4 regions of the Paenibacillus sp. 2TAB23 genome follow, and region 1 is predicted to be linked to each of the others. Evidence: riboswitches for the same ligand, from Rfam matches in the RefSeq annotation. Region 1 holds a riboswitch; each other region holds the start of a gene.
What was found. Region 1 has a riboswitch for cyclic di-GMP ahead of AB4Z29_RS13170 (methyl-accepting chemotaxis protein). Riboswitches for the same ligand answer to the same signal wherever they lie in the genome.

Region 1 (7,418 bases):
CGAGCCTTTACAACTGTCATTCTCCGGCATATGATGAGTTCATATGAACTTGTAACAAAAGGTACATATGACGAAAGCGCGAGGAGGAAGGAAAATGGAGTCCTTTACGCTTACTCGAAAAGAGATGGCTTGCTTGCTGCTTGCGCTAGACGGGAAGCATAATCAGAAGCCGCTGCAGGTATTGCAAGCCGCATGGACCAAAACGCATCAATACGATTTGGAGAAGGGTGCAGGATTGCCGGCATTTCTGTCAACACTGCTGCCTCCGATTATTGAGAAGCTGATTAAAGGCAATGAGCTCAAAGGTTTCTCGCTACATGAAATTGCTGCGCTCGGTCAGCTGATCGAATATTCAAATCTGTCGATAACGTCCATGCAAAATTGGGTAAAGCGCGATTTTAAGCCTTATTTCGATTGCCCGAAGGCGGGTAAAAAATATTCGCTCAATCAGGCTGCGTTATTGTTCATTATTGATGATTTAAAGTCAAATCTTGATTTTGAATCCATACGCAAGCTATTTGAGATCGTTTTTAAAAAACCAGAGGATGAGAAGGCCGATTTGGTCGGTCCTATTCAATTATATGCATCGTATACGAGTATGTTTGAAGAACTGGATGCAAACAATGATCAGCTGCTCGATATTTCCGGACATTTGAAGGAAAATCCGCATCAAGATATTTTGACTGAGGAAGCCATTCGCTCGTCAGCCAATCAGTTCGCGAACCAATTACCTAATTTAACGGACAATCAATGGGAAGCTGTGCGCAATATTTTGCTCATTGCTGTCATATCCATACAAACGTCCTACTTTCATTCCCTCTCCAGGCGTTATTGCAATGCGACTTTGTTTCTAAGTCCCGAATAAAATAGTTCTATAGGGATATACAGAAACTCTTTATTGTCCTATACTGGATTATGTTGTAAATACAAACATAGACAATCTGAAAATGGCAAACTTGCCGAAAGGCTAGGACGCAAAGTTATGGGCCTAAAGCACTTGTGCTAAGGTCGCCAGACCGCCGGAAGGATATAGAGCTAAGAAGCTGTCCGCCTCCTGTGGCTGGATAGCTTTTTTGTTTTTTCAGAGGGACAGAGGAGAGAAATTGGAATGGTGTTGAAGGATTGGTTGAAGAGAGCGAGCATACTGTCGAAGAAAATGAACATGAGGAAAATTACGACCAAGTTATTTCTTATTACGGCAATCATCACACTGTTTAATTTAGGAGCAGGCGCATTTATTTATGTTCAGAATGTATCAGTTGCAGGATCAGTTGAAGATTCGGATCATTTATCACGTGCTGAACGGAACTATCAAGGTATTTCCAACAAATTGCTGAAAGCCATGCTGCTTATGGTGGATGCGATCGAGAATGGGAAGAGCGATGCTTCAGCAATTATGAAAGATTTGGAAACCCTCCCTGCCAATATCGATGAGCTTGACAAGCAGCTGATCGAAATGGACAAGAAATATCCTCCCGCCAAAGAAGGCGGACAGCTTTATGCCAATCAGATAGGCGTTCTTCGCCTCGCACTTGATAATCTCAATCAAACCAATACCGATGTATCGGGTTTAACAGCTGAAGAGAAGTCCTTGCGCATCAGCAATCTAATCAGCGTATACACTGTAATACTCAGCTATTCGAACGATACCATGCATGAGCGGCTAACTCATGACGCAGAAACGACCCAAAACAATCTGAATCGTGATGTATCGAGCGCTAATATCATCGTGCTTATTAATGTCATTCTGCTTGCTGTATTGCCAGCTATTATGATTTACGGCGTTACGCAATCGATTAAAACGGGCCTTACCGGCATTACAAGGCGCATCCGCGCATATGGCAGCAATGATTTCACGAGTCAGGAGAAGCTGGCCCGCTCTGATGAATTCGGTGAAATTGATCAGGCGCTAGCCGCAATGGGCGACAATTTAAGAGACACGATTAAGGCCACGCTTAACGTCAGCGAGTCTGTTCTTCACGTATCGCGCAACATGGATACGATGATTGGAAGCAACCGCCAAGCTTCCGAGGATGTGAAAGGCCAGGTTGACCTGGGTCGTGAAGCACTGCTGTCGCAATATGATGATGCTTCTTCAATTTCGGCGGTAACGGAGCAAATATCCGCAAGCTCCCAGCAAATCGCTGCTTCCAGCGAGTACATAAACAATGACATGCGTCAAATGAAGCAGTCGTCCCAGAGCGGCTCCCAGCAAATGGCAGGCGTTGTCGTCATGGTTAACGAAACCGTTGAGCAATTCGCGAAGCTGACGGAGGCTTTTGAAGCGATGAATGGCCGATACAACAATGTTTCCAAGTTTTTGAACGGCATTCAGGATTTGAATACGCAGACGAATCTGTTGTCGCTTAACGCATCTATAGAATCCGCAAGAGCTGGGGAGCACGGACGCGGCTTTGCAGTTGTGGCGGAGGAAATTAGGAAGCTGTCAAGCCAGACGGATACCATATCCAAGCAAATTACAAAGGAATTGACACTTATCCAAAGCGATGTTGCCTCTAGCAGCAGAACGATCGGAAGCTTTGCGAATGTCATTCAGTCGACAAGACAAGCATCGGAGACGGCAAGCGGCACGTTCCAAGCTTTGGAATCGCAAAGCAGCGTATTGTCTGACCAGATGAGCGAGATTTCAACGGCAATAAGCGAGATAACAGCAGGAATGACGCATATCGTATCTGCTGTTGACAAGCTGCTGAACACATCCACGGACGTAAATGGGAAAATGGAGCATATGAGCGAGCTGTCCGTGAAGCAAAACGATATTTCTGATGAGCTTCGCAGTCTTGCAGAGAAGCTGACCGGCTCCTCGCATGAGCTGAAAGAAAAGGCTTCTGTATTCAAGCTTTAAAAGGAAGGACATATCAATCACAGGCGCTTCAGCGATATGCTGAAGCGTTCTTTTTTTTCAAGCTTGACGTTAGATGGCCTATCGGTTTGTCATAAAAAAGTCACAAGGGCGTTAGGATAGTCATTGTACGAGCAGTATAATAAACCGTTGTACCGCTATGATAGATAGAAAACAGCTGGAGGTAGTGGAGAATGACGACTGTACAATTTCCAAAAGATTTTAAATGGGGAACGGCAACTGCTGCGTACCAAATCGAAGGCGCGTTTGATGAGGATGGACGGAGTGCCAGCATATGGGACACGTTCGCGAAAACACCGGGCAAGGTGCTTAATGGAGACAACGGCGATGTGGCATGCGACAGTTATCACCGCGTAGATGATGACATCCGACTGCTGAAGGAGCTTGGCGTTTCTGTCTATCGGTTCTCGATAGCTTGGCCGCGCGTTATCCCTCAAGGCAGAGGAGCTGTTAATCCGACAGGCCTTGATTACTACGAGGAGCTGATCGACAAGCTTATTGCGAATGGCATTGAACCATTTGTAACGCTATACCACTGGGATTTGCCTCAGACGCTTCAGGATGAGGGCGGATGGGAAAACCGCGCGACAATGGATGCTTTTGTCCAATATGCAGAAACGGTATTCCGTAAATTTAACGGCAAGGTAAAAAGATGGATTACGCTTAACGAGCCTTGGTGTATTTCCATATTATCCAACTACCTAGGTGCGCATGCGCCAGGCAAGCAGGATATGCAGGCTGCCCTTGATGTCGCTCACCATATTCTAGTCGCACACGGCTTAACCGTTAAGCGATTCCGTGAGCTTGGCATCGAAGGCGAGATTGGTTACGCGCCGAATACGGAATGGAGAACGGCCTACAGTTCTTCCCCAGAGGATGTGAAGGCTGCTCAGCTACGCAACGGTTCTTTCAATGAATGGTTTCTTTCACCTGTGTTGAAGGGGGAGTACCCGAAGCTATTGACGGATTGGTATGAGAGCAAGGGCTTCAAGGTGAAGGTTGAACCTGGGGATATGGCTATTATTTCGCAGCCTATCGATTTCTTAGGCATCAATTATTATACGGGCAGCTTGATTCGTCATGCGGCAGGCAATGATTTGTATGACAGCGAAGAAATCAGTTCAAGCTTTGCCAAAACCGATTTTGACTGGAACATATATGCTGACGGGTTCTACCATGTGCTGACTTGGATCAATGAAACCTATGGTCAAATTCCAATCTATATTACTGAGAATGGCGCTTGCTATGAGGCAGAACTGCAAGATGGGAAAATCAATGACGAAGCGAGAATCAGCTTCCTACGCGATCACATTATGGCTCTGCACCGCGCAATTGAGTCTGGCGTTCCCGTCAAAGGTTACATGGTGTGGTCATTGATGGACAACTTCGAATGGGCCTTTGGTTATTCCAAGCCATTCGGGCTTGTTCATGTCAACTTCGAGACGCTGGAGAGAACGCCAAAGGCAAGCTATCATTGGTATAACCAGCTTGTGGCTGCCAACCAGTTAGAGATTTAATCGTCAGGACAGGCCGTATAAAGCAGGCAGAGCTCGAGCAAGGGGACTCTGCCTGCTTCTTTGTGCTGGAAAAGAAGGATAAGCATGCCATGCGCCGAAATGAAGGAGTGGCAGAGAGCAGATACATAGTCGGAAACAGAATGCAAACAGAATGCAAACAGAATGCAAACAGAATGCAAACAGAATGCAAACAGTATGCAAACAGCGGCTTGCAAAAGCAAGCCCAAAGCGGAGCCGCTCCTAATCCAATTGTTGACTTACAGCAAATAGAAGTGGTTCAATTGAACCATCGACATCAAAGGGAGCAGTGACTACATCCATGTTTAACCAATTTCTGAAAGCATCCAGAGTGAGGGTGCTGCCTGTGATGCTTATTCCGGTAGCGCTAGGCGCACTCGGCGCCTATGTTTGGAACGGCGTTTTCCATCCATTCTTGTTCGTCATTACGATGATTGGCGCAGGAGCGGCGCATTTATTTTCTAATATGATTAATGATTTATGGGATTATTATAACGGTACAGATACGGCTGCTCAAACAACGGATGGCGTCATTCCGACCAATTCGGGGTATTTGACGAAGGGAACCTGGAGCATTCGCGCATTTGCCGCAGTGACGTGGGGCTTGTTCGGCATTGCAGCGATATGCGGGGTTATCTTGAGTGTGTTAAGCGGCTGGCTTGCGCTAGTGTTCGGCATTCTAGGCACGTTAATCGCTTATTTCTATGTGGCGCCGCCAATCCAGTTCGGTTACCGCGGCAAAGGCTACAGCGAGCTTGCGATTCTAATCTCATTCGGGATTCTGCCTGTCGTTGGCGCATATTTCGTACAAACCTCACAGCTTGATTACCGCGCATTGCTGCTTTCATTGCCGATTGGTTTGCTCACGACTCTCATTTTGTTCAACCATCATTTTTTGCATTGGCAAGCGGACAAGCAAGCCGGCAAACGGACGTTAGTCGTTGTATGGGGGGAGCGCAGGGCATTGCTGTTTTCGCGCGTTTTGCTGGCGCTGGCTTATTTCACTCTCGTTGTATGCGTGGCATTGGACGCGCTGCCGGTATATGCTTTGCTCGCTTTGCCGACAGCCATTCCGCTGTACCGCGTATATGGGCGGCTTTCGACGCGTAATGATTCAGCGGCATACGTGCCGTTAATGGGCGCTTCGGTGAAAGCGACGATTCGCTGCGGAACCTTACTGATAGCTGCTTTATGGATTCAAGGACTCGTGTAAGCAATCAACTTAGAAGGCGGGTAGATAAGATGGATAAGCAATGGACGTTAGGTGATTTCCATACGATATTGAATGAAGGCGAGGTTTGGAAAATCGGCGGTTTCCCTCTACAGGACGGAAGCTTCTGGCAATACCGCGAGCCGAATGCGGTCATTATCGTACGCAACGGCATGCTTTACGTGCGCGCGCCGCTTAGCCGCTCGAATGATCAAATTCAAATTCTGGACAATGCGAAGCATATGTATTATTCCGCAGAACCTGTTCTCGTTCCCGAATCAGGAATCATCAGCTTCGAGCTTCAAATCCGCGCACGTTCGCAGCAGACGGCGCCAAATGATTTATATGACGGGTTCGTCTCATTGAATTTGCTCGACTTCACGACAGGCGGGGCACTCGATTTTTTTGCCGGGAACGATAAGTACGCTAGCGTGTATGCGGTTCTTCCTTTTCCTGGCGTCAAGGTGCCTGAAACCGATAAAACGAAGTATTTCTGCGTGTTCAAGGAAGACACAGACTTTGAGGCGCAAGCATTCAACGTGTACAAAATCACTTACAATCGCTCGATGGATGAAGTGGTATTTTTCGTTAACGGAAACGAAGTCAGAAGAGAGAGAAACGTCCCGGTTAAATTCAATCAATTCACCGTGGCTCTCGGCATTATGACGGAGAAGGATTTGACGCCTGAAGGAAGCGTTTCTGTACATGGACAGACCGTTATCGGGGAATGGTCTCCGATCACCATTGAAATAACTGAGCAAGGATAGTGAAGGAGCTGCGTTATGTTATTCGTTCTCATCGCACTGTGGGCAATAGCAGCCATCATATGGCTCTCTGATCGGCGATCGTCCGTTAATCATTGGTTAGGTGCTGTCGCGTTTACGGGAGGCGCAGGCGCGCTTGCTGCCGTTCTGGATTTGCAATGGCTGCCTGCAGCAGCAGAAGCTGGAATGAATGAGGTTGCGCAGCAGCTCCTTTATCGACTGCAAGCAGTCTCCTCTCTAGTTTCCTACTACGGGCTTCCCTATTCTTTCGTTTTGTTTGCCAATGCGTATCGCCCGGTTCGCATGACCAAACGCATGCAAGCGTTAATGCCGTTTCTCCTGCTTATTCCGATTGTGTTATGTGTCGTTTTTACGCCGTTTTATACGACACTGTATCCTATTTCCTTTCGTATCGTGGTGTGGTGGGCAGTGCCCTATATTGTGTACGGGGCGGTTCAGGTGCTGCTGAAGCGTCAGCTTCAAGCCTCCTTTTCACGGACGCACTGGATCATTTGTTCCGTTGTGCTGCCTCCAGTCATGTTCAGCATGGTCATGAATTATGTGCTTCCAAGCTTTGGAATGCTGAGAATGTGGGTATATAACACATGGATCGTCGGATTAGGTGTGACTGTATTTGTTATTGCATTATTTACATACGGATTCATGGGCGTTCGTGTCAACATCGATCGCAGACGATATGACTCTACGTTGAGAGCGGTTACCTCGGGTACTGCTATACTAAATCATGCTATCAAAAACGATGCAGGCAAAATGAGGCTGTTCTCCGAGAAAATGAAGGCATATGCGATTGCTACGGATCAGCAGGAGCTTTTAGCTGACATCGAGACGGTACTTGGCGCATCTCGCCATATGCAGGAGATGCTGCAGCGTGTGCATCGGCGCACGGAGGACCTGGTGCTTCGCGTGGAGGCTGTAGATTTGGCCGAGCTTATCGATCAGACCATGAAGGGTTACGGCCCCGTACTTGGGTCTATTAAACTGCAGACATCCTTGATTAAAGGCTG
Region 2 (7,418 bases), on a different contig from region 1:
TCGGTTACGTTTTCTGGGAAGCCTTATTTCAAATCACAGAAATCTGCCCATTCCAGTATGATGGATGAGCTGCCGACGCTCTTTAAGGAGGACCGCAAAGTTTCTCTGCACGAGCTCGGCGAGGAGGAGGTTCGCAGGCTGACCTATTGCTCCGGCAACAAAATCAACTTTATATCCGGAACTATGGCGCCAGCCGACAAGGATGAAGCCGCTCAGGAGCTCGAGTCGCTGCGCAAGGGCTTGGATTATTTCAAGGAGCGGGGTGCCCAAGAAGTTGTTCTGCAGCCGAAGTATATGGGATCACGCTGCAATATCTATCTGCATGCGGATACCGAGCATTGCTATGCAGTGAGCCGAAATGGCTACAAAATAAGCAAGCTGGACTTGGCGGCGGTATATGGCAAGCTGCTTGAGCGATTCGGAAGCTATATGATGGAGAACGAGATCACGCTGCTGCTGCTGGATGGTGAGCTGCTGCCTTGGCAAGCGCTCGGCGAAGGGCTCATCGAGAAGCAATTCAAACCGATTGAGAAAGCGCTTGAGACCGAGCTCTCCTTCTTAAAGGCGAATGGCTTCGAGGAAGCATTCACAAAGCTGGCTTCCGACTACAAAGAAAGCGGCTTCGAGAAGGATCAGCACCATCTCGCCAAAGCGGCGCTAAATGAGAAGTACGGGCTGCACGTCTATCAGAACTACAAGCACGTTCATGAGATGTTGGAGAAGTATGTTCCGCTGGACGAGCATCTGAGCGCCCACGAAACTTACAAGAAACAGCTGGAGCTGTATGCGGAGAGTGGCGAGCTTGAATACAAACCGTTTGCCGTGCTCAAATTCATCCATGCAGACGGCAGCGAGACGCTTCCGGACTGGCCTATCTCAGAGATGTACCGGTTCCTCTCGGACGATCCATACATTTCGATTACGCTGGCCGATCCGGACTGCTACGAGCAGGCTGACCAATATTTCCGCACGTTGACGGTTGAGAGTCATATGGAGGGCGTCGTCATTAAGCCGGAGCTTCCGATCCCTTATACGGTCCCTTATATGAAGGTACGCAATAAAGACTATATGTCGATCATCTACGGCTATGATTATCGCTTCCCTCATAAATACAGCAAGCTGATTAAACAGAAGAGCATTGCGATGAAGCTTCGCACTTCTTTGAATGAGTACCGGCTTGGACAGCGCATGCTGGCTGTTCCCTTCTCAGACATCGCGCCAGACCATGAGCCGTACCGGGCTGCAGTCGCCAATCTCTTGTTCGAGGTAGCGAAAGAAAAGGAAATCGATCCGCGTCTATAACGTGATGAGCCTCCCAATCAAGGGAGGTTTTTTTAAAATATAGGAAAGGATATCCTTAGGCTGCCTACTCTATATTTCTCGCAATGAAACGCGCCGCGCCGCGAATAGACGGCGATAGTCGTTTCACCTTATGGAATCATAAATATTTATGCCTAATTGATATGGCATATATCGGATTTGTATGAAATAATCATATAAGTAGAAAGTCCTAGATAATAGCAAAGTTGCTGAAAGGCAATGACGCAAAGCCAACAGACCTAAAGGAAATGTCCAAAGGTGGCTGGGTTGCCAAAGGGAATAGCGATTATATGAATAAATCCTCTTCCTGCACATCAGGTTACCGCAAACGTTATACATAGGAAGGGATATTTAGCTATGGCATTCACTATCATACGATTTAATAGCAGCAGCAGCTTTGATGCCGTTCAAAAAGCAGCGAATCTAGGATACTGGGAGTACGACCATGCCAGCAAACAGGCATCATGGTCGAGCTTTATGTTTGACATATTCGGGTTGGATAGCGAATTTTCAATGACGCAGGAAGATTTTTTTAAGCGGGTGTATCCGGAGGATCGGGAGCGCGTGGAACGAACCCTCTATGAAGCGTTTGATACAAAGACAGAGAGCGTTCAAGAGTACCGCATCATTCGACCTAGCGGCGAGGTACGGCATATTATTGAGACGCTTACATTCATAGGGGATGAAGCCCAGGACCTTAAATTAACAGTAGGAACCATTCAGGATGTAACAGATAATATGAAGCTGCAGCATGAGCTGAACGTGGAGAAGCAGTATTATAAGTCTATATTCGATAACAATCCGGATGCGATATTTTCATTTGATTTAAAGGGACAGTTCCTGTCCTGCAACGGCGCTCTTGAGCTCATGTTCAATTGTTCGAGAGCTGAGGTTCTACAGGGGGGGTTCCACCGTTTCGTGGAAGCGAGCAGTCTGGAGAAGACGATTTGGCATTTCGAGGAAACGATGAGAACGCTTACTCCCCAAAACTACGATACAACCGGCATAACCGAAAAGGGTGAATTAATCGAAGTAAATGTGACGAATATTCCGATAATCGTCGACGGAGAGCTGATCGGCATTTATGGCATAGCTAAGGATATAACGCAAAAAAAAGTAATTGAAAGATCGTTGTCTGACGCAGAGCTTAAGTATCAGAGTATACTGGAGCAGTCCATTGTAGGCATCTTTGTTGCGCATGAGGTTAGCTTTGCGTATGCGAACGAACAGCTGAACCAGATGCTGGGATATGACACTTTAGTCGGCCTTGAGGTGGAAAAGGTGATTCATCCGGATGAGCGTGAATCTGTGATCAGCAGAGTCATGCAGCTTGCTGAAGGACAATCCATTGCAAACTTTCGGCACCGGGCGCTAAAGAAGGACGGAACCGTTATAGACTGCGAGGTGCATTATAACCGTGTGTCCCATTCGGAGGAAAAAGCGGTCGTCGGCATCGTCCTGGACGTCACGGATCGGAACAAGGCGGAAGAGCTGAACCAATTTTTAGCTTATCATGACTATTTGACAGAGCTGCCGAATCGCCGGAAATTCGAAGAGAAGCTGGACAAGCAGCTCCGGGTAAGCGAATATTTCAAGCAAAAGCTGGCCATCATGCTCATCGATCTGGATCGCTTTAAATATGTGAACGATACGCTGGGGCATTCGATTGGCGATTCATTGCTTAAGCAAATCGCAAAGAGGCTGAGCCGAATAAGCGGATGCGAGCAAGAAGCATTCCGGCTCGGCGGCGATGAGTTCGCGTTAATTATTTCAAATGTGCAGCAGCAGGTTGATTTATCGAATAGGGCTGACCAAATTATTCAACTCATCAAGGAGCCTTTTTTCGTTGAGAACTATGAGCTTAACGTTACCGCTAGCATTGGCATCAGCCAGTCGCCATTTGACGGTTCCTCCGTGGAAGATTTAATGAAAAACGCGGACGCTGCGCTTTATTTTGCCAAATCAAGGGGGAGGGATCAGTCGCAGTTTTACTCCTCCTCTTTGAATGTCCAATCCTTCAAGCTATTCTCGCTAAGCAATGATTTGCGCAAAGCGCTGGATAAGGGGGAGCTGTTTCTGGATTATATGCCCCGCGTTCATGCGCAAACGATGCAGATCGTCGGGGTTGAGGCGTTACTGCGATGGAACCACCCGGATTGGGGCTTAGTATCGCCGGCTGAGTTTATTCCCATTGCCGAGGAGACAGGGCTAATCGTACCGATCGGGGAGTGGGTGCTGCGCGAGGCGTGCATGCAGAATAAACGCTGGCAGCGCATGGGCCTTCCGCCGATAACGGTGTCTGTTAATTTTTCCGTACAGCAGCTGCTGAGGCATAATATATTGCAAACAATCGACCAGATTGTAGAAGAATCCGGCCTGTCGCCGGATAGGCTGGAGATTGAAATTACGGAGAGCTCATTTATAAGCAACGAGAAGGTCGTGACGGATCTTCTGCTGGAGCTGAGAAAAAGAAACATAAAGGTGTCGCTAGACGATTTCGGAACAGGCTATTCATCTCTTTATTTGTTGAAGCGTTTGGCGCTCCATACGATCAAAATCGACAGGTCTTTCGTTGAAGAAATGCTGACCGGAACACATAACAAAAGCATTATCGAATGCATCATTCGGCTCGCAGGAGAGCTGAACATGCAGGTGGTAGCGGAAGGCGTAGAAAACAAAGCGCAGTTCGAGTGCTTGCAGCAGATGCGCTGCGATGAGATTCAAGGCTTTTATTTTAGCCGTCCCGTAGAGCCGGATAGCATCGTGCAGCTGTTAAAAAGCAAGACGCTGCTGCGGCCAGCCGCAGTACAGGAAAAAAAACAGCCGGCGGTTAATCGCAGGAAATATTTTCGGATCGAGCTAAACCACTGCCTATTGGCAGAAATGACGATTACGATGTTCAAGGGAAGAAACGTGAGACTTGGAAGCACGGAGGTGCTGGTCAGGAATATCGGACCGGGCGGCCTCAAGTTTATGGTAGGGGTCAAGCTTCCCGTCAATAGCGACATTCTCTTAATGTTCAAGACTCAGATCGGCAATCAGGATTACGTATTGTACGGTTACATTGTGTGGTACAACGAGCCGGAGAACGATATTTATGAATATGGCGTACGGTTTCAAATGAATGAGAAGGAATCGAGCGAGCTCGTTCAAGCTCTTCATCATTTGGCTATTAAGCAGCGTGACGGCATCATGCCACAGACACAAATCTATGTGGGCGATCCGATTGCGCGAATCAAGGAATTAAAGAAGCTGCAGTAAGAATGGGAGAAAAGCATTTCGCACCTGGCATTAGCCGGCTGTGAAATGCTTTTTTTATTGCTAAAAACCGTTTGGCCGCATTGGTCTTTGGGTAAAAGGAAATAGTAGTTATTGATAAGGGGGGAATGTTCGCTTGAAACTAACGCCGGAGCAGCGAATACAACTGCATGGCTTCAATAACTTAACGAAGTCACTCAGCTTTAATATGTATGATGTCTGTTATACGAGAACAAAGGAAGAACGCAAGGCTTATATCGCCTATATTGACGAACAATACAACTCGGATCGCCTGACCAAAATATTGAATACGGTGTCCGATATTATCGGAGCGCATGTCCTTAACATTGCCAAGCAGGACTATGAGCCGCAGGGAGCGAGCGTGACCTTGCTTGTCTCCGAGGGGCCTGTCATCGGCGGGCCGAATGAGTCGTTCGAGGAATCACCTGGGCCGCTGCCTGATTCAGTAGTCATGCATTTGGATAAAAGCCATATAACGGTTCATACGTACCCGGAGTATCATCCCAACGAAGGTATAAGCACCTTCCGGGCTGATATTGATGTGTCGACCTGCGGAGAGATTTCACCGCTTAAAGCGCTGAACTATTTGATCCATTCCTTCGACACGGACATTATGACGCTTGACTACCGGGTGCGCGGCTTCACGCGCGACATTAACGGGCATAAGCTGTTTATAGACCATGATATCAATTCGATTCAGAACTACATACCGAAGGAAGAATGCCTTTTGTATGACATGATTGACGTTAATATTTATCAAGAAAATGTTTTTCATACGAAATGCAAGCTGAAGCAGTTCGATCTGAACAATTATTTGTTCGGTTATACGAAGGACGCCTTGACCAAGAAGGAGCAAGAGGAAATTACGCACAGACTGAAAACCGAAATGGACGAAATCTTTTACGGAAAAAATATAAGGAGCTGATCAGTTATGCCTAATCCTGCATCGAAGAACCAAGTGAATCCTCCCCAGCACCAAAATCGCCAACCAGGTATCGAATCCGAAATGAATCCGCTTCCCGTGTATGAATCAGATTCCTATAAAGCGGCAGGCAAGCTCAAAGGGAAAACAGCAATCGTAACAGGAGGAGATAGTGGAATCGGCCGTGCTGTAGCGGTTGCGTACGCGAAGGAGGGAGCTGACGTTGCCATCGTGTATTTGAATGAGCATGGGGATGCCGAGAAAACGAAGGAAGTCGTTGAGAAGGCAGGCGTGAAATGTCTGCTGATAGCCGGCGATGTTGGCGATGAGGCATTCTGCAAAAGCGTAATTGAGCAGACCATCAAGGAGTTCGGGAAGCTGGATATTCTCGTCAACAATGCAGCGGAGCAGCATGTGCAGCAGAAGCTTGAGGATATTACCTCCGAGCAGCTGGTGGCCACCTTCCGTACGAATGTATTCAGCATGTTCTATTTAACCATCGTGGCGCTTCCGCATCTGAAGGCTTCAAGCTCAATCATCAACACGGCCTCGATTACCGCGTATCGCGGCAATCCGACGCTGATCGATTATTCAGCAACAAAGGGAGCCATCGTTTCCTTTACGCGTGCGCTGTCCGTCAACGTAGCGGGGCAAGGCATCCGGGTTAATGGAGTCGCTCCCGGCCCGATCTGGACGCCGCTTATTCCCGCGACGTTCGATGATCAGGCCGTAGCGGAATTCGGCTCCGATACGCCGATGAAAAGGCCTGGACAGCCGCATGAGCTGGCGGCCGCCTATGTCTACTTGGCTTGCGATGATTCAAGCTATATGACCGGACAATTCCTGCATATTAATGGCGGAGAAGTGGTTAACGGATAGAACGAATTATAAGAAGCCATGCAGCTTCGCATAATTTCCCCAGTGCGGCTGTCTGCCGTCGACATCAATGATGCCGAATTCGTCGGACAGCTGCCAGCTTGGGAATACTTGACCAGACCTCTCCATGAGGTCTTTTTGCGCTGCAAGCGCGGCTATGCCTCGTCCAACGAAAAAAGGCGTTTCGGATTGGCTGAAGTGCTCGGCGTCTGGCTTGCCGCCGGTCACAGCATCCATCCAATTGGCTTCTTCAACCTCAAAGTGCTCCAGCATCTCTTCGGAGCGGAGGAAACCTGGCGTTACGGCTACAGCAGCGACCCCGTGAGGCTTCAGGTCGGCGGCCATTGCTGTCGCCAAATGGATAGGCGAAATTTTGGCCAAGCTGTAGAACAAGCTTCCGCGGTAACGGTAGTCAATGCCGTCTGTTACTTCTATTATTAAGCCGCTCTTTCTTTTCACCAGCAGAGGTGCCCCGTAATGGCTCGTAATGAGATGTGTCTTCACTGCACGATCTTGCATGAGCAAACCTTTACTCAGCGAATGCTCCCAGAACGGCGTATTCCATTCCGTTAATTTCTCGCCCCCCCAAATATTGTTGATTAGAATGTCGAGCTGTCCATTCTGCTCTTGATCGATCCGCTCGAATAGAGCCTTTACCTCCGCTTCGACAGAATGGTCGACTTGAACGTGAATGCCAATCCCGCCCTTTGCCGTTACAAGCTCGGCGGTTTCCTCGATCGTCTCTGCCCGGTTCAAGTCCGATGCCTGTCCTCGAATGCTTCTGCCTGTGCAATACACGGTTGCTCCCGCTTCGCCGAGACCAGCTGCAATGCCGCGGCCTGCTCCGCGCGTCGCACCGGCAACAATCGCTACTTTCCCTTGTAATGGTTTCATGTTACTCGCTCCTGTCTCTTTTCATTTGTTTACTCTTCGCTAGTTTAGCAAATGATATACGACAGCTACTGTCATATATTCATGCTACAATAAAAATAATAGAATGAGTCATGCCGCACTGGCCGGC
Region 3 (7,418 bases), on a different contig from region 1:
CAAAGCCTCTTCCAACATCCCCTGCACGTGCCGCTTCAATCGAAGCATTCAAGGCGAGAAGGTTCGTTTGATTGGATATTTCAGATATAATATTGATGATCTCGCTTATCTCGTTGGAGCGTTTGCCTAATGTTGTGGCTGCTTCCTGAGACTCCTGCATCGCTTGCTTGATGACCATCATTTGCTGCAGCGTTCTTTCTACTAGATCCTGCCCTTGCTCGGATTGTACGTGTACCTCTGTTGCGATGTTCTGAATATCCTTCATACCGTTCGATACATCTTTAATTTCATTATCGATATGATTAATATTCGTATGGCTATCTGTAACGCTTTGAACAATATCATTAATGCCCTCAGACATCCGATTTGTTGAATCCGCAACCTGCTGTGCGTTATTTGTTGATTCATTGACCGATTGCTTCAGGTGTTGGCTTGTTTCCGAAATCAAATTCGAAGAAGCAATGACCTGCTGTATAAGTGTTTTAAGGCTCGCGATCATTAATCCAAACGATACCGACAATTTCCCGATCTCATCCTTGCTATGGATCGAAATCGCAGTTTTCATATCGCCTGCCGCAATCTTATCGGCTGCAAGCATTAGCTTTCTTAGCGGATTCGTTATGACTTTACCGATCACGGCCGCAATGATACTGCCGACAACAAGCACGATCAGTGAAATAATAATCGTAGTCAGGTTAGAGCTGGCTGTTGTTTTCGGTACAACTGAAGCATCCAGATCTATCCCAAGAATGCCATAGGTTACGCCAGAATTATCAGATACCGGAACGAATATGGATTTATGAGTACCGTACTCGTCCACATAAATAGGGCTTATCATTGATTTCTTTTCTGAAATCGCTTCTTTCATTTCATCCGTGAACGGGTACGGCGTTCCAAAATCATCCGGCACGCCTGATAGAATTAAAATCCGTTCATTGTCCCCAGTATTCGATAGAATGTAAATATTCTCAAGACTATGAATCTCTTGCAGCTTCTCAAGCTCTGTTTTGATTAACGCATAATTCGGATCTTCCGTTCCAGCCAGCTGCTTTCCTGAGCCAGGAATTGAAGCTAAGGCATTGCTCGCAATTTGAATATCGGTAATCAAGCGCTTATCGAATTGTTCCAGCAATTTCTCCGAAAGATTCTGCTGGGACATGTAACTGGAAACAGCAAAGGCTACACAAGTGATAACCTGCAAGAGCAGTATGCTTAATGCGATTTTTACAGCTAGATGCTCCTTATACCAATTGAAATTAAGTATAGACTTCTTCATGAGTGAACTCCCTTTTATTCATTCGATTATATTCTGAATAGGTTTCTTCGATTTTTCCTTTTAAATATTGGACGATGGAATGAACATCAGATACCTGCGTATACGGTGAAATAACGAACAGCTTGCTGGCATACAGCGCAATTCGCTTAGCATCTGTCGTTTGTACGTAAAGATGCTTTTTGGTATCGCCGAAGAACATTTCGCTCCGGTCTCTTCCCAGAATCTCAAATAAAATTTCATTTAATTTGTTTTCCCTGTCTACTTCCTCATAGCTGCAAGCACCGGCATATTCTTTTGGATAACCGTTCTGCCCATCCGAATATAACCGGAATAAGGTGATGATGCCCGGATTAAGCGGATTTACAATAATGGCTTCCGGTATTTCCAGCTTCAGCGCTTTTCGGAAAGCGACATTTACTTCAACGAATTGAGCCAGCAGCTTTTGATAGCCTTCAATGCCAAACGCGAGCAAAGCGCTGTATATGCTAATGGAGCTTCCCATTCTTGAGCATTCCAACGTGTAACTCGTATGATATTGCCCATATCCTCGGTGTCCAACATAAGGTGTCTCGTCTGGATCCAAATCCAGAAGCTTTAAATCAGAAGCATTTTTCACTAAAAACAAGCTCGTTGAATAAGGGGTTTGTCCGAGCTTTTGAAAGTCGAAGCAAAGCGAATCCGCTTTGTTCAAATGGATCATTTTGGCTTGAATGGTTTTGAGAGCCGCGAGCGCTTCTCCTTCAATGCCCAAAGGATTATTAGCAAAATCATAGCTGTTGAAGAAAGCGAAGAATCCGCCTAGAGCCGAGTCGGCATGAATGTGAGGCCGATTTATTCGGTGCTCCTGTGCTAAACGTTCTGTCATTCTATACACTTCATCAAGGCTATCGATCCCCATTGCATCTGTCGTGCCCGTAGTTGCAACGACATATATCGGAATGCCGCCTTTCGCAATAACCTGTTCCATTTTCGCTTTCAAATCATCAATATCCATAGAGCTGTCTTCATGCGTACGGATTTTGACTAAGTGATCGCTTCCGAGGCCCGTTGCTTCCATCGACTTATAAAGGCTGTAATGTGCGGCCTCCGAGCAGAAGGCATATAAGTTCTGAGGCACTCCGGACTTCGCGGCTGATGAGCTTGCTTTATTAATCGCCAGCCTGAGGCCTGTAAATATGGCGCCTTGGCCGCCCCAAGTTGTATATCCACCGCTTTCTGCCGTTTGATATCCGACAAGATCCGACATCATCGCAACAACCTTAACTTCGGCTTCTGCGCCTGCCGGCCCATACACATCCCATAAATTATTGCCATTCACCATAAATGCGGCAAGCATGCCGAGTATGCCCGGGGTACTGGCCATAGGCAAAATATTGGTTAGAAAATATTTGGTATGATAAGGATGTGCGTGCAGCAAGGAAAGAAGCTCTTTGTTAACCTCTTCCAGCGGGCTTCCGTTATGGGGAATTCGGCTAACATCCGCCAGCTCCTTGTAAAATAGCGGACCTCTATCTTTTTCCCCCTTCAGGAACACGGAATTCGGATCTTTAAGCTCATCGACGCCATTCACGATCTGCCCCATTAATTCCAACATTTGATTCCGTTGAGCTGCGTTGCCATCATCACTTGGAAATAAACGACGAATATCTGATTGATTATGCATAACGTTATGACCTCTCTCCACCATTTGAATTTATCTCTCTGAATAAAAAAAGGCATACCTATATTTTCTCATAGGTATGCCTTTGCTTAATACTTCGCAACTGGCTGACATTTCTTTTTAAGAAGTAGTCCCTATAGCTTTGCGCCACCATCTTTCGATGGATTTGCCCGTATGAAATTTGGAGGAATTTGTACTTTAATTAGAAATCATTTACAGCTACTAGGAACATTCTACTATTTCATATTTCTAAGATCAATATGTTTTTAAATATATAAGTCTAAAGTAATAGCCATTTTGCCAAGAATTTATCTTTTCGTCACAATTGATAGGATAATATACGGCTTTTTGACGTATTTTCAGTCGGATCCGTCTATTTATTTTCAAAAAAAACATATGTATACCGATAAAAAAGCGCATAAAAAAGAAGAGTATTATCCAATGTCATTAAGTTAAGCTCAAAGATAAGATCGGGAATAAAAATGGAATCCGAAACGGCATGGGAAAAAGTGGCAGAGAAATTTCCTGAAGAGATTGAGGAAATGAACGTGCATGGCTTGCTGAATAGGGCGCTTCGAAGGCTATCGGATTGCATGTCATGGGATACGGTGCAAGAGGATGTATCATTTTTAAATGGAGAATGGAGACGCTTTTGTCCCGCCACAAAACATCATCCAAATCTATATGGCCGGATCGTATAGCACACTTAACGAAATTTGATTCTATAGTATCTTTCGCACTAATCGCCAATCCTTCACAATATTGTATGGGAGTTGATTTTATATGATTTTGAGGAGACCTTGGAAAGTCGCGGTATTCGGAATTATTGGAATCGTTGTACTTATCGTTATATTCGCTGCTGCCTATATCAATAATATTGGATTCCATAAAATTAAGCTCATGTACACTTTAGGCACAACAGATAAGCAAATAGTCTTGATGGACGAGAAAGGGAATTATTTAACGGAGGATCGTTCCGTTGGGCTTCTTCTTAAAGAACGAATGAGTAGCAAGGGCTGGACCTATGTCAGGCAAGAAGGCGCTAATTATTTTTTTGAAAAGGGAAATGAATCAACCATCGTTACCATGCGGCAATGGAATCATAACTATGTCATTTATCACGTTAAAGACAACCTCGTCAATATAGCGGACTAGTACGTAATTATGTTGTAATTGTTTGATAAACAAGGGGCTGTCCAATACGTCCCCAAAATAAAAAGTTGGACGGAAAAACGCAATGTTTTCCGTCCAACTTTTTTTGTGCGAATGCTTTTGCAGAAAGGTAGCTAGGCGGATGCCTGCCACCTTCAAAAGATTGTGGGCCTATAGTTGCCGTAGGGAGAGCCTTATTATTAACGCTTAGCTTATCTAACCAGCCATCCGCCATCCACCGCTAGAACATGGCCGTTCATATAATCGGATGCCGCTGACGCTAGAAATACTGCTGGACCGATTAAATCCTCTGAAGTACCCCAGCGTCCAGCCGGAATACGCTGCAGGATTTGAGCGCTGCGAACCGGGTCTTCGCGAAGCGCCTCGGTGTTATCCGTGCTCATGTAGCCTGGGGCGATTGCGTTAACCTGCAAGCCCTTGCTCGCCCACTCGCTCGCCAGCGCCTTCGTTAGCCCTGCTACCGCATGCTTGCTTGATGTATAGCCAGGCACATTAATGCCGCCTTGATAGGACAGCATCGAAGCGATATTAATGATTTTGCCGGAGCCTTGCTCGATCATTTTTTTTCCAGCAAGCTGCGATAAAACAAATACCGAATTTAAATTGACGTCGAGTACCGCCTGCCAATCCTCATAGCTGTGCTCCGCAGCAGGCGTCCGGCGAATAATGCCAGCGTTATTCACTAGGATATCGATTCTGCCCAGCTCGTCCACTGTCCGCTCAATAATGCCAGCAAGCTTGGTACGGTCAGAAATATCCGCCTGAATCGTAATCGCTTTCCGCCCCAAAGCTCTAATTGCTTCCGCCGCTTTGTCGGCAGGCGTGCTGTTAGTCACAAGCGCTACGTCAGCGCCTGCCTCCGCCAATCCAAGTGCAATAGCTGCTCCGAGGCCGCGTCCCGCTCCCGTAACGACTGCCGTTTTTCCGCTCAAATCAAACAAACCCATCGGTTCATGTCCTCCCTTTTGCACGCTTTCCGCTCTCTGGAAGCGGCGCCTTCATCATTTGTATCTGAAGGGCCTCATATTTGGCTGCAACCTCGGGCGAGATCCCCTCATCTGTGATGATGCAATCAATCTCGCCTAGGCCAGCAAATGTTATCAAGGCGCCTTTATCGAATTTGCTATGGTCAGCCAGGCAATAAACGGTCTTCGCATTGTCCATGTACAGCTTCTTCAGCTTTGACAATTCCTCTGTAAATATCGTCAAGCCATATTCCAGATGAATGCCTGTCGTCGAAAGAAACAGCTTATGAACATTGAGCCTTTTAATCCATTCCTGGGACTCCGCTCCGATCAGCAGATTGTTGTGACGGTAGCCGCCGGGAATGACCAATCTCACCTGATCCTTTAAGGTCAGCTCGCGGATAATAAGCAGGTCATTCGTCAGCACGGTAACGGGCACATTCGGGAGCTTCTTGGCCATCTCAAGCGTCGTGCTTCCCGCATCAAGGGCAATGATATCATTCTCCTCGATACAAGAGAGGGCAAGCGCCGCAATGGCGGACTTCTCCTGCTGGTGCTTACTGTTAGGAAATTGGAGCGGATAGAGGCTGTCCTCGCCCTCTTGCTCCACCACGGCCCCGCCATGCGTACGTTTGAGCAGCCCCTTCTCCTCCAGCTTCTCCAGATCTTCCCGAACCGTTTTTTCCGTCACGCCAAATTGCTCGCTCAGCTCAGATACTTTCACTGCGCCAAGCTGCTCTAGTTTCTCTATAATTTTCCGATGCCGTTCAGCAGCAAGCATGGTGCACCTCCTGTAGCGAATGCTTCTATTTTAGCTCGCTTGCAGGCACGGCGTCCATGTCTGTAAATGTATAATTCTCGCCTGCCATCGACCAGCAGAACGTGTAATTGCTTGTTCCTACGCCTGAATGGATAGACCATGGAGGAGAAATGATCGCTTGCTCATTCGCTACGACCAGATGTCTCGTCTGCGAAGGCTCGCCCATCATATGGAATACGCGTGCATCGTCGTTCATATCGAAGTATAAGTAAGCTTCCATGCGGCGATCATGCACATGTGAAGGCATCGTGTTCCACACGCTTCCCGTTTTGAGGCTTGTTACGCCAAGCATCAACTGACAGCTTTGGATGCCGTCTGCGTGGATGTATTTGTACAGCACGCGCTCATTCGACGTTTCTTGTGAGCCAAGATGAGTCGGATTCGCTTCCTCCATCGTCATTTTGCGTGTTGCAATCTCAGCGTGTGCGAGCGCCGAACAGAAGTACAGCTTGGCTGGGTTTGCTTTGTCCACGCTTGAAAGCAGCACTTGGCGCTTGCCTTTCCCGACGTAAAGAACTTCCAGCTTGCTCAGCTCGTAAACCTCACCGTCCACGGAAATCGAAGCCGGGCCGCCAATGTTCAGAAATCCAATCTCACGGCGCTCCAAAAAATATTCCGTTTTCAGCGTTGCCGCATCCTCAAGCTCCAGCGTCTCATTCACAGGTGTTGCTCCGCCAACGATCATGCGATCATAATGCGTATATGTCATCTTGATTTGATCCTGTACAAACAGGCTCTCGATCAAAAATTCGCTGCGCAGTCGTTCCGTATCATATTGCTTCACATCGGTAGGGTTTGTTGTGTGGCGTACTTCCATTGGATAAAAGCCTCCTATAGTTTTATTGTGCAGCCGCTTACATCCAGCCGCACTGACGTTTGTTTATGTTCGTTTTTATAATATCACACAATTACAAACATAAACAGTACTGAATTGAAACTTGCATGATTTCGATTGGAAGCGATTTGAAACTCTATATAAAAGGCGGCCCATGCTGCGGGCCGCCTTTTATCCGATTTTTGTATTTTTGCTAAGTTACATCAATAGGAGAAGTGAGTCCCTCTATTGCTTTAAGCCAGGAATATGGGTTACCAGGTAAGCCATCCGCCCGTATGCTTATATCCATTCAGAAGCTCATACTTTTCATTGCGCATTAAATGCTTCATTTGCGTCCTATATAGGCGAGAATAAGCTCTCCTTGCCCCGGTGCATTCTTTGCCAAAATGAACACTTTTAATGCCCTTACGATAATCCTTGGTTTTGCTGGCCCTTGGATTCTTGTGCTTCTTCTCACCAATCTGCTGCGTGCTTTGCTCGGCTTCCCATACCAATATGTCTTCTCTTGCGAACATCTTCATCCCCGTCGTACCGGGTTAGATTATGGCATTCAGCCATTATACCGATACAACTAATAGAAGAAGAACTTAGGATTGAACATGCTTATCACCTCTATGTCTTATTTATTGTACCAGCTAACTCCATATCCTTTTTACCTCTATCAGCTTTTCACCCTCGAAGGAAAGCTT
Region 4 (7,418 bases), on a different contig from region 1:
AAGGCGTTACGGTCGGAGTAGTCTCAGGTGTCGAGAATGGTGTCGGCGAAGTATCTGGAGTCGCTGAAGCTGTAGGCGTTGGTGTTATAGTAGGCGTAGGAGTAGGAGACGTCGACGGTGTTGGTGTCGGCGTTGTGCAAACCTCGCCATCGTTTACGAGTGATAGCTCCTTTTCATTGCCCCACGAAATGGTTAGCGTATTCGGATTCGTGCTGGCGGCTTTGAGAAACGTTTCTGGCTGGGACTGAACCGCGTAAGTGGATAGGGTTACCGAGGTGTTGCCTGGAATTTTGCCTTCACCTGTCTGATTCGAGCCGGGAACTTCCCATATGAACGGCACCTCGATATTGCTTTCATTCGTTACGATCCAGCTTCTTGTAGCTTCTGGATCGGCCGAGCAGGCAGTATCTAGCTTCAGCTTCGGCGTATTGATGACTACTTTCAGCGCGCTGGAAGCAGCCGTAACCTCAATTTGCTGGCTCGCGGTCAAATCGGTTGTGAATCCGGTTAACGTTAATTCCTTAAGGACGTAAGATCCAATCGGCAGATCCTTGAACTCCAGTATGCCGCTTGCGTCTGTCGTTCCTGTTCGGAATAGAGAGTCATTGCTCCATAGCTCGAAGGTGATGCCGGCATGAGGCGCACCTTCAATGTTATTGATATGCTTATTGATAATAAGGCTGCCAGCGCAGGTGCTGGAGAGCTTCAGCTTCCAAGCTTTAATCTTGTTGCCGTGTGCGCCTACTCCTAGCTGGGTGAGCAGGTCCCCGCTGTAGATATCAAGCTGGTAAGGCTGGCAAGCGGGTAGATTGACCGTAATGGTATACGTTCCTGCTTTCGGATATATGATGGATTGCCCATCGAAATGGACTTGCTTGTTATAAGGTATAGTTGTTTCACCTGGGCCTGGTTTCCAATCCGCCGGACCAGCATAGGAGGAGAAGCTAACTCGTACGCAATCCTGCGTTGTGGTAAAAGTCGCTGTCGCCGTACCGTTGCCATTGTCAACGATGCTGGCATGGCTGGCGATAATATGCTCTCTATCTGAGGAGTAGGTTTGACAGCTGTTCTCCGTGGAAGGCTCTTCTCCGGAAGGGCTGCCGCTGCTGTCTCCTTCTGCCATGGCAATAGAACCTAGTGCAAGCGAAAAAATCAATAAAAAGGCTAAGCTTAAAGATATTTGTTTTTTAAAATAACGCATGATTCACTCTCCTCTTAGATAAGTGGTAGGGGTCTAAGAGGGCCGGTTACACTACTCGCTCCATATAATCCAAGTGTCCACATACAGACTATACTTCATCGCTTCCCTGGATAATCTAATAAGCGTCAATCACCGCTTCCTTTCCATATTCACGCATATCTTATATATGCAAGTCTACGTAATAAAATGATAACATATATTGTAAATTGCTCAAGGGTGTTTCTTTGTCGGAATTTGACTATTAATAACCGTGAGAGTAGGACTTTTGAGGCGCTGCGCCCATTTTTCAATCTTGTCCTTTTTAGCGGAACCAGTGGGCTCTTCCCGGCATATAGTGTCACCAAGAGGAGGTGGCCGCCATGTTGGAGGTTTTACTTTTGGTCATTGGCTGCTATGCTTTGGGTGCTTTGTCTGTGCATCTGGCTTTTCGCATTTGGCGAGGAAGGCAGCGGGCTAGCAAGCATTTTGTGCTGGTGGCGGGCGTTCGGCAAAATAATATGGAATGGTATATGCGGTCGTTGTTTTCTTTTTCGAGGAGAATGGGCAAGGATGTACGGCTTACCATTGTTGATCAGGGGATAAGCGATGAAACGCTGGCCATTGTCGAGCGCTTCTCCAGAGACGGCAAAGAGGTTCAGGTGCATAGCAAGGCAACGGGCTCAGATAGCGAAAATACAGATCGTAAGCGCTCACAGGCGAAGGATGTCGATGGCACTCAGCTATTGTGGCTGCTGCAAGCCGAAGGCATCGTATCGCAAGCGGATCATGCGGTGTTGATTGATTTGCAGAACCCGGCGGATTTGTCCAAAATGCCATTTTAGGATATAATTTTTGCAAATGAATATTCAGGGTGAAGCACACCCGATGACGCGCTGCGCGTCATCGGGTGTGCTTTTTTTGTTCGCTATAGGCGCGTGGATGAGCCTTAATGGATGGAAAAGACGCTGAATGCTCATCCGAAAAGCGAAGGGGGAGATCAGGGATGAAGGCTCAGATCTATGTGGTTAAGACACGCGAAGGCTGGCAGGCAGAGATGTCTATCCATGCTGCGATCGATAGGCATTTTTGGATGGATGGACATTATGGCGGGGCTGGTCGCCTGAACATGGATAAGGGAGAAAGGGGCTGGCTGCTGCGGGAGGAGCTGCCGCTTGGCGATGCTTGTTTGGCTGTTGAGCTGTGGGAGTCTGTCGTGCTTAAACGGAGCGGTGTGAAAGCTGCTGTGGATCAACAAGACAAGCGAATGACAGAAGCGGTAAAGGTGAGAATGGAAGCGAGCTCTACGGATGGCTATGAAGCGATAGAGATCCTCGTTGCTTGTGCCGAGCAGGCTAAACGAATAGCACAGGAGGGAAAAGAGAACGTAGGGCTCGGGCGCTGGCTGCGGTTCGGGAGTAAGCAAAAGAAGCTTGCGAAGCTGGGAGAGGATAGGTTGTTGCGTTTAGCGGAACGGTGGGAGCGGAAAGAAATGAGTGGCTGGGAGGGAGAGACGGAAGAAGGAGACGGGTTCGTGAGGCGAACAGAACGAGGAGCGGGGAGTGAGTGGGCGGAACGACGGGAGCGGGGAGTCGTGAGCGGTAGGGAGGCGAGTTGGAGGAAGGAGGCGGAAGAAGGCGAGGGGATGGTAAGGCGAACAGAACGAGAAGCGGGGAGTGAGTGGGCGGAACGACGGGAGCAGGGAGCTGTGAGCGATGGGGAGGCGAGTTGGAGGAAGGAGGCGGAAGAAGGCGACGGATTGGTAAGGCGAACAGAACGAGGAGCGGGGAGTGAGTGGGCGGAACGACGGGAGCAGGGAGCCGTGAGCGGTGGGGAGGTGTGGATGGAGAGGAGTGAAGCGGTACATTGCCGAGCGGAACTGGAGGGAATCGCGGCGGGGGCGCAGCGCGCCGCGGCTATGCTTCAGGGACGTGCGCTGCTCCGTAGCGAAGCGCACGCCCTGTTGTCCGGCGCGGGCGGACCCGGCGCCGCGGCAGGCTGGAGCGAAATGCTGCAGCTTGCCGCGCTGCTCGGGCAGGTGCGCCTGGGCGGATCGATCGCCGCCGCGGATGGCGGGCGATCGGGTGCGCAGGGACGCCGCAGGCGCGAGCGCAGATGTCTGCGCTGCGGGAGCGGTGAGGCGGCCATGCACCGCACGGCATGCGCCGCGTGCGGGAGGGTGTGCGCCTATTGCACGGCGTGCATTGGGATGGGGCGGAGCCGGGAATGCGAGCTGCTGGTTACGGGGCAGCGCTCGGGTCTTCATGGAGCGGAGAGAAGCGAGGCGAGGGGGCGCAAGGTGCTGTCCCATGAGCAGCGGTTAGCGAGATGGCAGCTTAGTCCTGCGCAGACGGCCGCGGCAGCGAAAGCTTTGCAGTTTGTAGAGGCGCCATATGCGGGCAGGGATAATAAGCCGGAAGGGAGTGAAGAGGGACCGAGAGAGTTTCTTCTGTGGGCCGTGACAGGAGCGGGCAAAACCGAAATGATTTTTCCTCTGGTCGAGTCCGTCCTGCTCCGGGGTGGCAAGGCGCTCATTGCAACGCCGCGCCGCGATGTCGTCATCGAGCTCGATCCCCGAATACGCAAAGCGTTCCCAAGCTCAACTGTGGTTACGTTATACGGCGGCAGCGAGCAACGCTGGGAATGCGGCGAAATAACGCTGGCTACTACGCATCAGCTGCTTCGCTTTTATCAGGGCTTTGATCTAGTCGTAGTCGATGAATTAGATGCATTTCCTTTTGCCGGCGATCCACTGCTGCATTATGCTGCCGACAAAAGCTGCGCGCCTGGAGCCGCTCGGCTGCTGCTGTCCGCAACCCCTCCGAGCGAGCTGCAGCGTGCAGCCAAACGGGGCAGGCTGCCGCATGCAAGAGTCCCAGTGCGCTATCATCGCCATCCGCTGCCAGTGCCTAAGCTGCTCCAGACGCCGGCAGTGAAGCAAATGCTGCAGCAGAAGAAGCTGCCTGCAAAGCTGTTAACTGCCTTGCAATCCTCGCTTTCGCGCGGAGCTCAGCTATTCGTATTCGTTCAGCAGATTTCACAAACAGAACCGATGGCAGCGCTGCTGCGCGCCACTTTGTCCTGCTCAGCGGTAGCGGCAACGTCTTCACAGGACGCGGAGCGGACGGAAAAAGTACAGCGTTTCCGCGCTAGAGAGATCCGAGTACTTGTTACGACTACTATTCTGGAGAGAGGGGTTACGATTCCCAAAAGCGATGTCTACATCCTCGATGCGGACGGAAGTCTGTTCGACGAAGCTTCATTGGTGCAGATGGCGGGCAGGGCGGGCAGATCGGCGGATGATCCTTGCGGCAGCGTATACTTCTGCAGCCGGGAACGCAATCGCCCGCAGCAGCAAGCCGTCAGCCACATCCAAACCATGAACCGCATGGCTCGCAAGCAGGGCTACCTGCTCCCCAGCGGCAAAGGAGGCTCGCATCGATGACCGTCTCGCCTCTAGATTGGCTCAGGCGGCTGCAATCCGCCTTCGCCGCAGGCGCGCAGCTGCTCGCGCCAACGTCTGCCGCATGTCTCCTATGCGGCAAACCGCAATACGCGGCTCGCGGCGCGGGCAGCGCAGACCAAGCGAAGCTGACGCCTCAGCTTCGGCAGTCCCTTTGCGGAGCATGCCTCTCCGCAATTCCATGGCTTACCCGAATCGCCTGTACTCGTTGCGGGCGGGGAGTCCCATGCGAGGACTGCATCCGCAGTCCGCATGGCGCTTTTAAGTTCAACCGCAGCGCGGTTCATTACAGCCCTGCGATGAGAGAAATGCTCGCTTTATATAAATATCGCGGGAATGAACGGCTAGCCCCGCTGCTTACCGACATGCTTCTGCCCGCTTTTGAAGCAATGACGGTTGAAATCATTCAGCGGACAAGTATTGTCCAAAGCCCTAATAAAAAGTCTAAAACAAGGTTCACCGATTGCTGGGATGCTGTTACTTATGTACCGGTCAGCTCGGAGCGGGAGATCGAGCGAGGCTTTAATCAGGCAGAGCAGCTAGCAGGCGGGATAGCTAGACATTATAATCTCCCGCTCTTGCAGCTGTTGGTTCGTTCGCGCCATACGGAGAAACAAAGCTTCAAAACACGTATAGAAAGGCAGCGCGACACACGATCTCTTTTTAATGCGCAAGCAGCTGGAATGGCAATTATTCAGAAGCCCAAAGACCTCTCTGAAAAAAGGACCGCTCAAAGCCGCAGCGAAATTCGGATTCTTTTGATAGACGACATCTATACGACCGGAAGCACGGCAGAAGCGTGTTCGCAAGCCTTGTTAAAGTCTGCTGTTTGGCCGATGGAGATCTATGTTTTGACATGGGCACGCTCCTGAATATATGATGGCTCAAAAGAGTGTAATAGATTCATAGTGAAAATGTTGGCGCTTTCGATTAGAATAATGGTAATAACTGATTTGTTTGACCAAAAAAGGAGGGCTCAGAGCGATGAACTTGGATAATTGTCCTCGCTGCGGAAAGCTTTTTGCCAAAAACTTTAGAGACGTATGCCCAGCTTGCATGCGTGACATTGATAAAGAATACGAATTATGCGCAAACTATTTACGTGAGTTTAAAGGTTCGATTATAACTGAGGTAGCAGACGCGACGGGCGTATCTGTTAAGCAAATCACGAAGTTTATACGCGAAGGCCGTATCTCCATTATGAACGCACCGAATATGTCGTACCCGTGTGAGTCATGTGGTAACTTGATTCGGGAGCAAAACCTTTGCGAAAACTGCCGCCAGCGTATTGAGAAAGACAAAAAGCAGATGTTTCAGGATATCGCAAGAAAAGAAGATCTTAAGGGCGCCTATAATCCGACTGGCGTATATAAAGGGCTCGACAGATATAAAGATAATAAATGAGTTTTTGCTAATATTTCCTTGCCTATAAAATTTCACTTGACTGAAGCCGATAATACTTGTAAAGGTAATCGGCTTTTTTAGTTCCTGTAGATAAACGAGGTGGATAAGATGAAAATAAATGACACGAATCGGATCGGTGGAGTTAATCCTTACCAGAAGCAAAAGGATGCACGAATAGGGGCTGCAGATAAAGCGAAGCAGAAGGATGAGGTCCAAATTTCTGCTGCAGCCAAGGAGCTGCTGACGACGAGCAAGGCAAGCGGAGCAGACAGAACCAAGCATATCGAAGAATTGAAAAATTCGGTGGCATCGGGGACGTATCACGTAGAGGCAGGTAAAATTGCTGAGAAGCTGCTTCCGTATCTCGGAAACAAACAATCAGAATAGAACGGGTGAAAAAGAATGTCTGTTTCCCAGATTATTGATACTCTTCAGCAGCAACACAAGCTCTATGAGCAGCTTCTTGATATTGAGCTAAAGAAAAAGGCTTTGATCATGAATAACGAAGTCCTTGCTCTAAATGTGCTTACTCAAAAGGAAAAGCTGCTGGCTGCGAATGCGGAGAAGCTGGAGCAGCAGAGAGTGCTTTTAACAGTGCGTTATATAAAAGAGATTGGGTTTCGAATTCGGAGCGGGGTGCTGTCCGAACTTATCAAAGCGGTGACTAACCCTTACGAGAAAGAGGAGCTCACTCTTATGCACGGGAAACTCACCAGCGTGCTGACTGATTTAAAACATGCTAATGATTTGAATCAACAGCTCATTCAGCAATCTCTTGATTTCTTGGACTTCTCGATTGGTTTAATGGTCGATGATCCGAACGAGGATCTCGTATACAAGCATCCCATGCATCAACAAGGCGGCACCAGAAGGAATAAAATGTTTGACAGCAGAGCTTAAGAAGGAGGCAAGTCGATGACCTCAACATTTCATTCCTTGGAAACATCTAAGCGGAGCTTGATTACCCAACAGGTAGCTTTAAGCACGCTTAGCCATAACATATCCAATGCGAACACACCAGGATACACCAGACAAAAGGTGACCATGGTAGCTACTAGGCCAATAGAAGCGTATGGCATGTCTAAATCCAACGCACCAGGGCAATTGGGAACAGGTGTGGAATATACGTCGATAACACGTATTCGGGACGCTTTTTTGGACGCTCAATATCGTGAGCAATCCGATATTGCAGGAAGCACAGCCATACAAGCGGACACCTTAAGCAAGCTTGAGTCGTTTGTTAACGAGCCATCGGAAACAAGCATTCGAACGGTGCTATCTGGTTTCTGGGACGCATGGTCTGATCTAAGTAAAGATCCAGAGAACGTGACTGCCCGAGAGATATTGGTAGAACGGACGCAGGCACTGACGGAT

Region 2: another riboswitch for cyclic di-GMP. It lies ahead of AB4Z29_RS14305 (EAL domain-containing protein); the one in region 1 lies ahead of AB4Z29_RS13170 (methyl-accepting chemotaxis protein).
Region 3: another riboswitch for cyclic di-GMP. It lies ahead of AB4Z29_RS01360 (pyridoxal phosphate-dependent decarboxylase family protein); the one in region 1 lies ahead of AB4Z29_RS13170 (methyl-accepting chemotaxis protein).
Region 4: another riboswitch for cyclic di-GMP. It lies ahead of AB4Z29_RS22140 (SpaA isopeptide-forming pilin-related protein); the one in region 1 lies ahead of AB4Z29_RS13170 (methyl-accepting chemotaxis protein).

What each region holds. Positions count from the first base shown of each region.
Region 1 is NZ_JBFRGD010000007.1:256,140-263,557, forward strand. Features, by position in the region: gene AB4Z29_RS13165 (DUF1836 domain-containing protein) at 95-865, shown strand; cyclic di-GMP riboswitch class I at 940-1,024, shown strand; gene AB4Z29_RS13170 (methyl-accepting chemotaxis protein) at 1,109-2,866, shown strand; gene AB4Z29_RS13175 (GH1 family beta-glucosidase) at 3,058-4,401, shown strand; gene AB4Z29_RS13180 (prenyltransferase) at 4,721-5,632, shown strand; gene AB4Z29_RS13185 (DUF6081 family protein) at 5,662-6,396, shown strand; gene AB4Z29_RS13190 (ATP-binding protein) at 6,412-7,418, shown strand, end outside.
Region 2 is NZ_JBFRGD010000008.1:245,699-253,116, reverse strand. Features, by position in the region: gene AB4Z29_RS14310 (metallophosphoesterase) at 1-1,302, shown strand, start outside; cyclic di-GMP riboswitch class I at 1,510-1,595, shown strand; gene AB4Z29_RS14305 (EAL domain-containing protein) at 1,678-4,581, shown strand; gene speD (adenosylmethionine decarboxylase) at 4,715-5,524, shown strand; gene AB4Z29_RS14295 (SDR family oxidoreductase) at 5,531-6,400, shown strand; gene AB4Z29_RS14290 (SDR family oxidoreductase) at 6,407-7,291, opposite strand.
Region 3 is NZ_JBFRGD010000001.1:307,042-314,459, forward strand. Features, by position in the region: gene AB4Z29_RS01355 (methyl-accepting chemotaxis protein) at 1-1,276, opposite strand, end outside; gene AB4Z29_RS01360 (pyridoxal phosphate-dependent decarboxylase family protein) at 1,257-2,939, opposite strand; cyclic di-GMP riboswitch class I at 3,032-3,117, opposite strand; gene AB4Z29_RS01365 (hypothetical protein) at 3,720-4,091, shown strand; gene kduD (2-dehydro-3-deoxy-D-gluconate 5-dehydrogenase KduD) at 4,301-5,056, opposite strand; gene AB4Z29_RS01375 (DeoR/GlpR family DNA-binding transcription regulator) at 5,061-5,855, opposite strand; gene kduI (5-dehydro-4-deoxy-D-glucuronate isomerase) at 5,881-6,711, opposite strand; gene AB4Z29_RS01385 (hypothetical protein) at 6,981-7,244, opposite strand; gene AB4Z29_RS01390 (histidine phosphatase family protein) at 7,365-7,418, opposite strand, start outside.
Region 4 is NZ_JBFRGD010000017.1:71,334-78,751, reverse strand. Features, by position in the region: gene AB4Z29_RS22140 (SpaA isopeptide-forming pilin-related protein) at 1-1,201, opposite strand, end outside; cyclic di-GMP riboswitch class II at 1,233-1,316, opposite strand; gene AB4Z29_RS22135 (hypothetical protein) at 1,561-2,022, shown strand; gene AB4Z29_RS22130 (DEAD/DEAH box helicase) at 2,184-4,622, shown strand; gene AB4Z29_RS22125 (ComF family protein) at 4,619-5,512, shown strand; gene AB4Z29_RS22120 (TIGR03826 family flagellar region protein) at 5,625-6,044, shown strand; gene flgM (flagellar biosynthesis anti-sigma factor FlgM) at 6,153-6,431, shown strand; gene AB4Z29_RS22110 (flagellar protein FlgN) at 6,447-6,944, shown strand; gene flgK (flagellar hook-associated protein FlgK) at 6,960-7,418, shown strand, end outside.